DNA from 3 places in the Bradyrhizobium sp. AZCC 1588 genome. Region 3 is predicted to be linked to each of the others. Evidence: riboswitches for the same ligand, from Rfam matches in the RefSeq annotation. Region 3 holds a riboswitch; each other region holds the start of a gene.

Region 1 (3,272 bases), 4.6 Mb from region 3:
CGCCGTAGCGCTCGGCCATCTCGGCCTGCGACGCGCTCGTCGGCGTATCATGCACGAAAGACAGCACCTCGGTGCGCAGCTTGTCGAGCAAGAGCCGCGCGCTGACATAGGCGTAGTTCGGCTCCTGCTCCACCAGCGTGCGCGCGGCCATCACCGACGCCAGCGCCAGTTCGTCCTCGCTGATGCCATCATAGAGATTGCGCTGCGTCTCGGCGAGCACCGCCGTGGCGCCGACGCCCTCGAGGCCAGTGCAGGCTTCTTCGATGATCAGCGTCAGCCGCGCGATGTCGAGGGGGACCTGCGCGCCGCTGGCCAGCGTGACACGTAACGAGGGCTTCCCCGATGGCTGGGCGGCCTTGGCCACGTCCTGTCCGGCACGCTGGCGCGTGCGTTCCTCGCGATAGAGCACATAGGCGCGCGCGACCTTGTGATGCTCGCTGCGCATCAGGGCAAGTTCAACCTGGTCCTGCACGTCCTCGATATGAAAGGTGCGGCCCTCGCTCATCCGGCGCGACAGCGCGCCGACGACTTCGGCGGTCAGTTGCTCGACGATTTCATGCACGCGGCGGGAGGCCGCCGCGCCATGTCCCTCGACCGCGAGAAACGCCTTGGTCATCGCCACCGAAATCTTGCTCGCGTCGAATTTCGAAACCGTGCCGTTGCGGCGAATCACCTGCATCGGCGGCTGCGCTTCCGAGGCGGCAAGCGATTCGGGACGCAGTCGGATGAATGGAGCGGCGTTGGCTTCGCGATCGAGAGAGAGTGACATCAAGAGACCCCGTGATGGTGTTGGGGCCGGATGTCTGAAGACGCTACAGCTTTAGCCCACGCGAAAACGCGGGCACGAATCTGCAAGCGCCGCCGGGACACCCCGCCCGTGGACGTTTTCTTCGGTGTCGCGGCAGGTCTCCTGGCTCGCAGGTCGCCGTTGTTCCCGTGTCTTCCCAATGCGATGCCGCATCAGTGACGTAAGATTCGGGAGCAACTCACTGCTTACAGTTGCGGGGGCAGCGCCGGATTTTCGCGCTTTCGCGCGATCACCGGCTTCCCTCTTAGCCACCATGTGTTGGGCCATGGCGGACCGTGACGGCTATATCTCGTGTTATTCGGATGCGGCTGTCAATGGGGCGAGCGGGCGATGTGCAAGAATTTCGGCGACGGAACCCTATGGCTGTGAACAACGATCACAACGCACCGGTGAATGTCGTCGAGTTGACGTGCCTGCCGCGTTGCCGATAAGTGGACCCGTCGTGGTTCTTCGGGAGACGTTCTTCCGAAGCTAAGAGGGAAGCCGGTGCGGCCGAAAAGCCAAAGCCGGAGCTGCCCCCGCAACTGTAAGCAGCGAGCCGCTGTCCAACAAAGTCACTGAGACCTCGCAAGGTTTCGGGAAGGCCGGACAGCAGCATTGACCCGCGAGCCAGGAGACCTGCCTCGACAACATACACGTCCTCGGGCGGGGTGTCCCGGTGGTGCGGTTGCGATTTTCCGCGCGCGCTCTGCCGTCCGCGAAAAATCCAGACGTGTCACTTCGGCCTTTGCCCCCAACTTTTGGGGTTAAGCCATGTCTTCTTCCAAAGCTACGTCTTCTTCCACCATCTCCACTTCTTCACTTTCCGTTGCCTCCCTCGGCACGCCGCGCATCGGTCCGCGCCGCGAGCTGAAATTCGCGCTGGAGAGTTTCTGGTCGGGCGCAACCGACGAGAAGGCGCTGATCGAAACCGGCGTCGGCCTTCGCGCCGCCAACTGGGCGCGCCAGAAAAAGCTCGGCGTCAGCGTGATCCCGTCGAACGATTTCTCGTTCTACGACCAGGTGCTCGACACATCAGTGATGATAGGCGCAATCCCGGAGATCTATCGCTGGAACGGCGGGCCGGTCTCGCTTGCGACTTACTTCGCGATGGCCCGCGGCGCGCAAGGCAAGGCGCATGAGGCGAGCTGCGGCCATGCCCATCACGGACATGGCGCCACGCACGGCGTGCCGGCGCTCGAGATGACAAAATGGTTCGACACCAACTACCACTACATGGTGCCCGAACTGGCGAAGGATCAGCAGTTCACTCTCGCCTCGCGCAAGCCGATCGAGGAATACGAGGAAGCCAAGGCGCTGGGCTATCAAACCCGCCCCGTGCTGGTCGGCCCCGTCACGTTTCTCAAACTCGCCAAGAGCAAGGATGCCGGTTTCAATCCGCTGTCCCTGCTTGATCGCTTGATGCCGGTTTACGTCGAGGTTCTCCGCGAACTTGCCTACCGGGGCGCGGAATGGGTGCAGATCGACGAGCCGTGTCTGGTGCTCGACCTCGACATCGTCGCCCAGCAGGCGCTGCATTATGCCTATGCGGAGATCGCGAGCGCCGTACCGCAGCTCAGGATCATGCTGACGACCTATTTTGGCGGGCTCGGCGCCAACCGCGACACCGCGCTATCCCTGCCCGTCGCCGGCCTGCATCTCGACCTCGTGCGCGCGCCGGAGCAGATCGACGAGCTTGCCGGCTTCCCTGATGACCGCGTGCTGTCGCTCGGAATCATCGATGGCCGTAACATCTGGCGCGCGGATTTGAGCCGGCTTCTCGACCGGCTCGAGCCCGTGATCGCCAAACTTGGCAAGCATCGCGTGCAGATCGCCCCCTCCTGTTCGCTGCTGCATGTCCCTATCGATCTGGCACTGGAGACCGGGCTCGATCCCGAAATCAAGAGCTGGCTGGCGTTTTCGATACAAAAGCTCGAAGAACTGGCCACGCTCGGAACGGCACTCGCCGATGACCGCAGAGCAGTCGAAGCCAGCCTGAAGGCATCGGATCAGGCGGCGACCTCCCGCAAGGCGTCGCCGCGCATTCACGATGCGAAGGTAGCGGCACGCGTTGCCAGCATCGATGAACCGATGCGCTTCCGCGCCAGCATCTTCGCTGAACGCGCCACCGTCCAGCGCGAGCGCTTCAACCTGCCGGCGTTCCCGACCACGACCATCGGCTCGTTCCCGCAAACCGCCGACGTCAGGAACGCCCGCTCCGCGCACGCCAGGGGCGCCCTGACGGATGAAGCCTACAAGCTCTACCTGCAGAACCAGACCGCCCGCACCGTGCGCTGGCAGGAAAATATCGGGCTGGACGTGCTTGTGCATGGCGAATTCGAGCGCAACGACATGGTGCAGTATTTCGGCGAACAGCTGGCGGGCTTTGCCTTCACTACGCACGGCTGGGTGCAATCCTACGGATCGCGCTACGTTCGCCCGCCTGTGCTGTTCGGCGACGTCTCTCGCCCGAAGCCGATGACGG
Region 2 (3,272 bases), 4.2 Mb from region 3:
CGCCGACCTTGATGTCCGACGTCGAGGGAATGATGCGCACCGCAATATCGGCAGCTAGCAATAGCGCCGAGCCTGCGAGTGCGCTCGGCACCAACAGCCGCCCGGGATCGTGGCCGATCAACGGCCGCATCAGATGCGGCGCGACCAGGCCGATGAAACCGATGGTGCCGGTGACGGCGACCGCGCCGCCGACACCGAGCGCGACGCCCGAAATCACGAATAACCGTAAGCGCCCGACATCGACGCCGAGGCTCTGCGCGGTTTCCTCGCCCAGGCTCAGCGCCCGAAAGGCATGGCGCTGGCTGAACAGCATCAGCGCGCCGGCAATGATGAAGGGAAACGCCAGCATCACATGCTGAAAGCTGCGGTCCTCCAGCGAGCCGAGCAGCCAGAATGCGATCTCCAGCACCACGAAGGGATTGCTGGAGAGGTTCATCACCAGCGCGGTGGCAGCGCCCGCAAAGCTCGAAATCGCCAGTCCCGACAGAATGAGGATCAGCAAACCCGCATTGCGGCCGGCGATCGAGAGCAGCACGAACACCGAAGCGAATGCCGCAACGATCGCCGCGACCGGGAGCGCATAGGAGCGCACGTCGGCCAGCCCGAGCGCGATCACCAGCACTGCGCCGAACGCGGCCGATTGCGGCGCGCCGAACAGCGAGGGCGAAGCCAGCGGATTGCGGAGCAAACCCTGCAGCGACGCGCCTGACAGCCCGAGAATGGCACCGATTGCGAGCGCCAGCAGCGTGCGCGGCAGGCGGATTTCCCGCACGATGACCTGCGCCACCTCGCTGCCGCCGCCGAACAGCGCTTCCGCCACCGCAAGCGGCGACAGCCGCACCGGCCCGATGCCGAGCGAGATCAGCATCAAGAGCGCAACGAGGGCGGCAAGCGCCGCGGTCGCGCCGATCCGCCGGCGCGCGGCTTCCTCATTGGTCAGGGTTACGGCCTCAACACTCATCGATCGTCCTAAAGCAGGTTTACCCGCCCCGGTACAGACGGCGGGCAGGCGTGCTCATGCGGCAAAAATAGCGCACTCGTCCAGTGAGGATCGCCGGACGCCCCGGGGCGCATTGACTCGGACTTTGACAAACTTCTACCATAGTTCCCGACGGTTCCCGTTTGGGGATCAAAAGGGAATGCGGTGCGGGGAAATCCCCCAATTCCGCGGCTGCCCCCGCAACTGTAAGCGGCGAATCCTTCGTCATAAGCCACTGGGCATCTCGGTCCTGGGAAGGCGACGATGGGGTAACGACCCGCGAGCCAGGAGACCTGCCGTCAGCCGTGGTCACACGCGAAGATGTCGGTCGGGGAGTACAGACATTAGCTTCACCAGAGCTGCTCAAAGCACATGGTGAGACTTGGTTCGCTGTGACGTGCCACTGACGTCATACCGAGGTCCAAGTCATGTCTTTCACCAACAGAGCCGCAAGGCGCCGCCGCTTTTGGCTCGCTTCCAGTTTTCTCGTTCCCATCGTGTCGCTCGGCATTTCCGGCGCGCACGCGCAGACGCCGGAGCCATTGCCGCCGATCGAGGTAACTTCGCCTACCGACCCGAACCGGACCCGCGCCAAGCCGACCTATGATGAACCATCGACCTCGCGCCGCATCGTGCCCGCGGCTGCACCGTCGACCGGCACGCGACCTGCGGCGGGGACCGGCTCGAACGTCGCATCGCAAAGGGCCCCGCAAGGCGCAGGCGGCGGACGGCAGTTCTCCGGCATCGTCGGCACGTCCGCAACCGTCATTACCGCGGACGACATTGCGCATTCGCCGGCGCAGACCTTGCCCGACATCATCGCGCAGGTGCCGGGCGTGCAATTGACCAGCCTTTACGGCGGTGTGAACGGCGCCAAGACGTCCGTCGACCTCCGCGGCTTCGGCGCCTTCGCGACGGCCAATAGCCTCGTCCTGATCAATGGCCGCAGGCTCAACGATATCGATATGGCCGGCGTCGATCTTTCGACCATTCCGCTCAATTCGATCGAACGGATCGAAATCACCCGTGGCAACAGCGGCGCGGTGCTCTACGGCGACAACGCGGTCGGCGGCGTCGTCAACATCGTCCTGAAGGACGGCGCCGGCGGCCCGCCTGTCGCGATTCGCAGCGAAGCCGGCGTCGGCTCGTTCAACCAGCGGCTTGCGAACATTTCGACCGCGACCAACTACGGACCTTGGTCGACGTCCTTCTATGGCAACGCCATCAAGTCTGATGGTTACCGGGTCAACAACGCCCTCGACCAGCGCAACGGGGTCGGCAATCTCAATTATACCACACCGGACCTCAAGGCCTTCCTTACAGTGACCGGTGACGACCAGAAGCTCGGCTTCCCGGGCGGACGCACCGTCGATCCCTCAATCGGACTCAATCAACTCGTCACTGATCGCAGGGGCACCAATACGCCGTTCGACTACGGCAATCAGCAGGGCGCCAGCGCAACCACCGGCTTTACCAAGACGATCATGAACGGCGTCGACCTCATCGTCGACGGCGGCTTTCGGAAGAAGGACACGCAAAGCGGTTTCTTCGGTGCGGTACCGTTTGCGTCGCCGCTGCCGAGCTTCTCCTCGACCTATAACGATGCGGCACTGCAGACCTGGTCGATCACGCCGCGACTGAGCGTCAAGAACTCGATCCTCGGGATGCCCTCACAGATCCTGACCGGCATCGATTATTACGATGCGACGTTCAACCAGGAACGCGGGGCGTTCAAAGGCCTTCCGCCTACCCACATCTACGATCTGTCGCAACAGACGGTGGCGGGCTATTGGCAGCAAACCGTCGGTCTGTTGCCGACGACGGATTTCTCCTATGGCGCCAGGATTCAAAACACCAGCCTGAGTGCCCGGGATCGGTTTGATCCCAATGCGCCCGGTTGCGCCATGTTCTTCAATTGCAGCCCAGCGGCCTCTCCGTTGGACAGCAACGAAACACAATACGCGCTGCATGCTGGGCTCGAGCATCGATTCAATAGCGTGTTCTCGGTATTCGGCCGCGCCGCGCGCGCATTCCGTACCCCGACCGTCGACGAGCGCGTCTCCAGCGGCCCCTTCTTCGTTCCAGGGACTTTCGAGTTGAAGACGCAGACCTCCCACGACATCGAGGGCGGCTTCCGCATCAAGAGCGGTGGCTTCCAGATGCAATCGAGCATCTACAACATGGACCTCGAGAACGAGATCCATTTCATCCCGGCGCTGTTTTTCAACGTCAACCTCGGTCCGACCCGCCGCTACGGCTCGGAGACCAGCGCTTCGCTGCGTGTCAGTGACAC
Region 3 (3,272 bases):
TGGCCTTTGCGTTCGAATGCGGGAGGCGGGCCGTGTTGCGCGCGGAGGCCGGGCAGCCAGATCTTCTCATCTTCGGCGAGATGGGTATAGGCAATACCACGACATCGGCGGCGATCGCCTCGGCCTTGCTCGGCGTGAGCGCGGAGGAGGTTGCCGGCAGTGGCACAGGTGTCGATGCCGCCGGCCGGGTCCGCAAGGCGCGTTTGATCGATGCCGCGTTGGCGCGGCATGGTCTCACGGGTGCCTCTGCCGAAAGAATCCTGTGTGCGGTCGGCAGTCTCGAGATCGCGGCCATTTGCGGTGCAATCATCGCGGCCGCGCAGCGTCGCATTCCAGTCCTGATCGACGGCTTCATCGTCTCGGTGGCGGCCTTGACGGCGGTGCGTCTCAATCGGTCGTGTCAGCCCTTTCTTCTGCCCTCGCATCAATCGGCGGAGCAGGGACACCGCTTGGTTCTTGGGGCCCTTAATGTACATCCGCTGGTCAGTCTGGATCTCAGGCTCGGCGAGGGATCGGGTGCCGCGATCGCATTGCCGCTGGTGCGGCTTGCATGCGCCCTGCACAACGGCATGGCGACTTTTGCGCAGGCCAATGTGCCGGATCGTCCAGCCGGATGACGGCGGTTTAGCCAACGCGCTGATTGACCGACACCACCCGCCACCCCATCGACAGTCGGTCGATGCGGGTGAGGGACAATGGGTCGATCACGAAGCGCAAGGCGGACTCTGGCGTGAGGTCGAGCGCGATGCACAGCGCGGCGCGGATGGTGCCGGAATGGACGACAAGGGTTGCCGAACCCGCCGCGAGCTGGCCGAGGCCCCGCTGAACCCTGACGATCTGGTCTTTAAAGCTCTCGCCGCCCGGCGGCCGCGAACGTGCGGGGTCACTCCAGAATCTTGCGTAGCCTTCGCCGCCGGCGGCCGCGAGGTCGTCATGGCGTTTTCCGGTCCAGTCGCCAAAATCCTGCTCCCGGAGTTCGCTCACCAGGATCGGATCAAGCCCCAGCGCGCGGGCCGTATCGACGGTGCGCCGCGACGGGCTTGCGTGGCTCGCAGCGCCCTTCGGGAGATGTTGTCGCAGCGCGTCCAGTTGCGTCCGGTCGCTGAGATCGGCCGGAGCGTCCGAAGCGTGAATCGTCCCTGCGATGCCGTCGACGACGGCATGCCGGACCAGCCAGAGGAAGGATTCACCTTCCATTCAACGTCTCCAGGGATGTCTGAACTGCGATGCCTGCGATAGCACTTTTGGCTGAGCCGTTGTCAATGCAGGCCGTCGCTCCATACGAACGTCGCACCGGCGACTGCACATTGACTCTGCGTTCGACTTAATCCTAGATGGTTCCGACGGTTTCCCCTTACGGGGATGAAAAGGGAATGCGGTGCGAGGAGGTTTCCTCAATGCCGTAGCTGCCCCCGCAACTGTGAGCGGAGAATCTTGCGTCACGCGCCACTGGGCATCTCGGTCCCGGGAAGGCGACGCAAGGTAACGACCCGCAAGCCAGGAGACCTGCCGTCAGCCGTGGTCACACGCGAAAATGTCGGTCGGGGAGTACAGACATTCGGCTTCAGCTGAGGCCTCACAGGCCGAAGGTTGAGACCTGGTTCGCTGTGACGTGCCACTGACGTCATACCGAGGTCTCAGCCATGTCCTGTCTCCGTGCCGCGCGGCCGCGCAAGTTCCTGCTCGCGTCCGGCGTTCTCTCTTCTTTTGCTGCCTTCGACATCTCCGCGGTCTGCGCGCAACAGGCGGGCTCCCGCGAGCCATTGCCACCGGTCGAAATTTCTCCGCCCACCGACCAGAAGCGCAAGCAGGCCAAGCCGTCCGGCCGCGACGAGCAGGGCGCGCGCCGCGCGGCGGCAAATAGAGCTGCTTCGCCAGCGACCGCACCGAAGCCGACCGGGGATACGACGCAGACACCGCTCAACACGAACGCCATCGCCGCAAGCGCGTCGCGCCTCGGCCTAGCTGTGCGTGAAGTGCCTGCGACCGTGGAGGTGATCTCGGCCGAGACGATCCGCGAGCAGGGCTATCGGACCGTGTCGGAAGTGGCGCAAGGCGCGGTCGGCGTGACGTCCGGCGACAATCCGGCCGAGCCATCGGCCTTCTCGATGCGCGGCTTTACCAACAGCCAGATCAACGTGCTCTACAACGGCATCAAAATCGGCCCCCAGAACATGACGTCGCGTATCATGGACACGGCCAATCTCGAGGCCGTGGAGTTTCTCAAAGGTCCGGCTTCGCTGCTGTCGGGCGAGGGGGCCAGCGGCGGCGCGATCAATTTCGTCACCAAGCAGCCACACACCGGGCCGATCCGGAACGAGGCCCAATTCTCCTATGACTCGCTGAACTCGTTCCGCAGCTATTATGGCTCCGGCGGTAGCACCAACGTTCAGGGGCTCGACTACCGGTTCGACATCAGCCGCTCCTCGCTCAACGGCTTTGCCGATGATACCAACACCAAGACGCTGGATATCTCGGGTCAGCTCAACTACCGCATCTCCGACAATCTCAAGGTCTGGGGCGCGATCGAATACCGGGAGGATCGCGGCAAGGCCTATTGGGGCGTACCGCTGGTCCCGGTCGCCTTCAGCGGATCGCATGTCACGACCGGCATCGTCTCGGGAAGCTACGTCTCGAACTACAATGGATCGAACCTCGGCCCGGTTACGATCGACGATCGCACCTTCAACACCAACTACAACGTCCTCGACAATCGCAATGTCGCGAGGGAGGTGTGGCTGCGCGGCGGCTTCGAGCTCAAGCTCGCGCCCGGCCTGACGCTGAGGAGCCAGGCCTACGGCTATGGCGCAGAGCGGGAGTGGTTCAACAACGAGGTCGAGGCGTTCAATGCCAATGTGAACCTGGTCGACCGGGAACGCTTCTACGTGGCGCACAGCCAGAAGCTCGCCGGCAACTTCACCGACCTGACCTGGGATACGAACATCGCCGGCATGGACAACCGCCTGGTGACAACAGTTGCCGCAAGCGGCCTTGATTTCGTCCGACCGGGGGCCGCCAATTTCCCGCACGATCAGGTCACGCTGGTCGATCCTGCCCGCGGGTACTACGGCCTGCTGACGACGCAGCAACAGGCGGCGCGGATTGACAATGAATCGCTGTCGTTCGAGGATCGCCTGAAGATCACGCGGACATTCGCGCTGGTCGGTGGCCTGCGCATGGAGCATATCGGGCTCGATCGTAACTCGACCGATGTGAATGGCGTGGTGAAGGCGGGCTTTCCCTTCTCCAAGTCCTGGACGCCGGTGACGGGG

Evidence for each region. A riboswitch is a leader RNA that binds a small molecule or an ion and turns the genes downstream of it on or off. The one in region 3 is predicted to bind cobalamin.
Region 1: another riboswitch for cobalamin. It lies ahead of metE (5-methyltetrahydropteroyltriglutamate--homocysteine S-methyltransferase); the one in region 3 lies ahead of V1277_RS31625 (TonB-dependent receptor).
Region 2: another riboswitch for cobalamin. It lies ahead of V1277_RS12230 (TonB-dependent receptor); the one in region 3 lies ahead of V1277_RS31625 (TonB-dependent receptor).

The regions. Positions count from the first base shown of each region.
Region 1 covers NZ_JAZHSC010000001.1:2,146,596-2,149,867, forward strand. The annotation lists gene V1277_RS10030 (ribonucleoside-diphosphate reductase subunit alpha) at 1-769, opposite strand, end outside; cobalamin riboswitch at 884-1,101, opposite strand; cobalamin riboswitch at 1,235-1,448, shown strand; gene metE (5-methyltetrahydropteroyltriglutamate--homocysteine S-methyltransferase) at 1,562-3,272, shown strand, end outside.
Region 2 covers NZ_JAZHSC010000001.1:2,604,706-2,607,977, forward strand. The annotation lists gene V1277_RS12225 (FecCD family ABC transporter permease) at 1-961, opposite strand, end outside; cobalamin riboswitch at 1,096-1,294, shown strand; gene V1277_RS12230 (TonB-dependent receptor) at 1,408-3,272, shown strand, end outside.
Region 3 covers NZ_JAZHSC010000001.1:6,779,545-6,782,816, reverse strand. The annotation lists gene cobT (nicotinate-nucleotide--dimethylbenzimidazole phosphoribosyltransferase) at 1-617, shown strand, start outside; gene V1277_RS31630 (histidine phosphatase family protein) at 625-1,197, opposite strand; cobalamin riboswitch at 1,328-1,528, shown strand; gene V1277_RS31625 (TonB-dependent receptor) at 1,644-3,272, shown strand, end outside.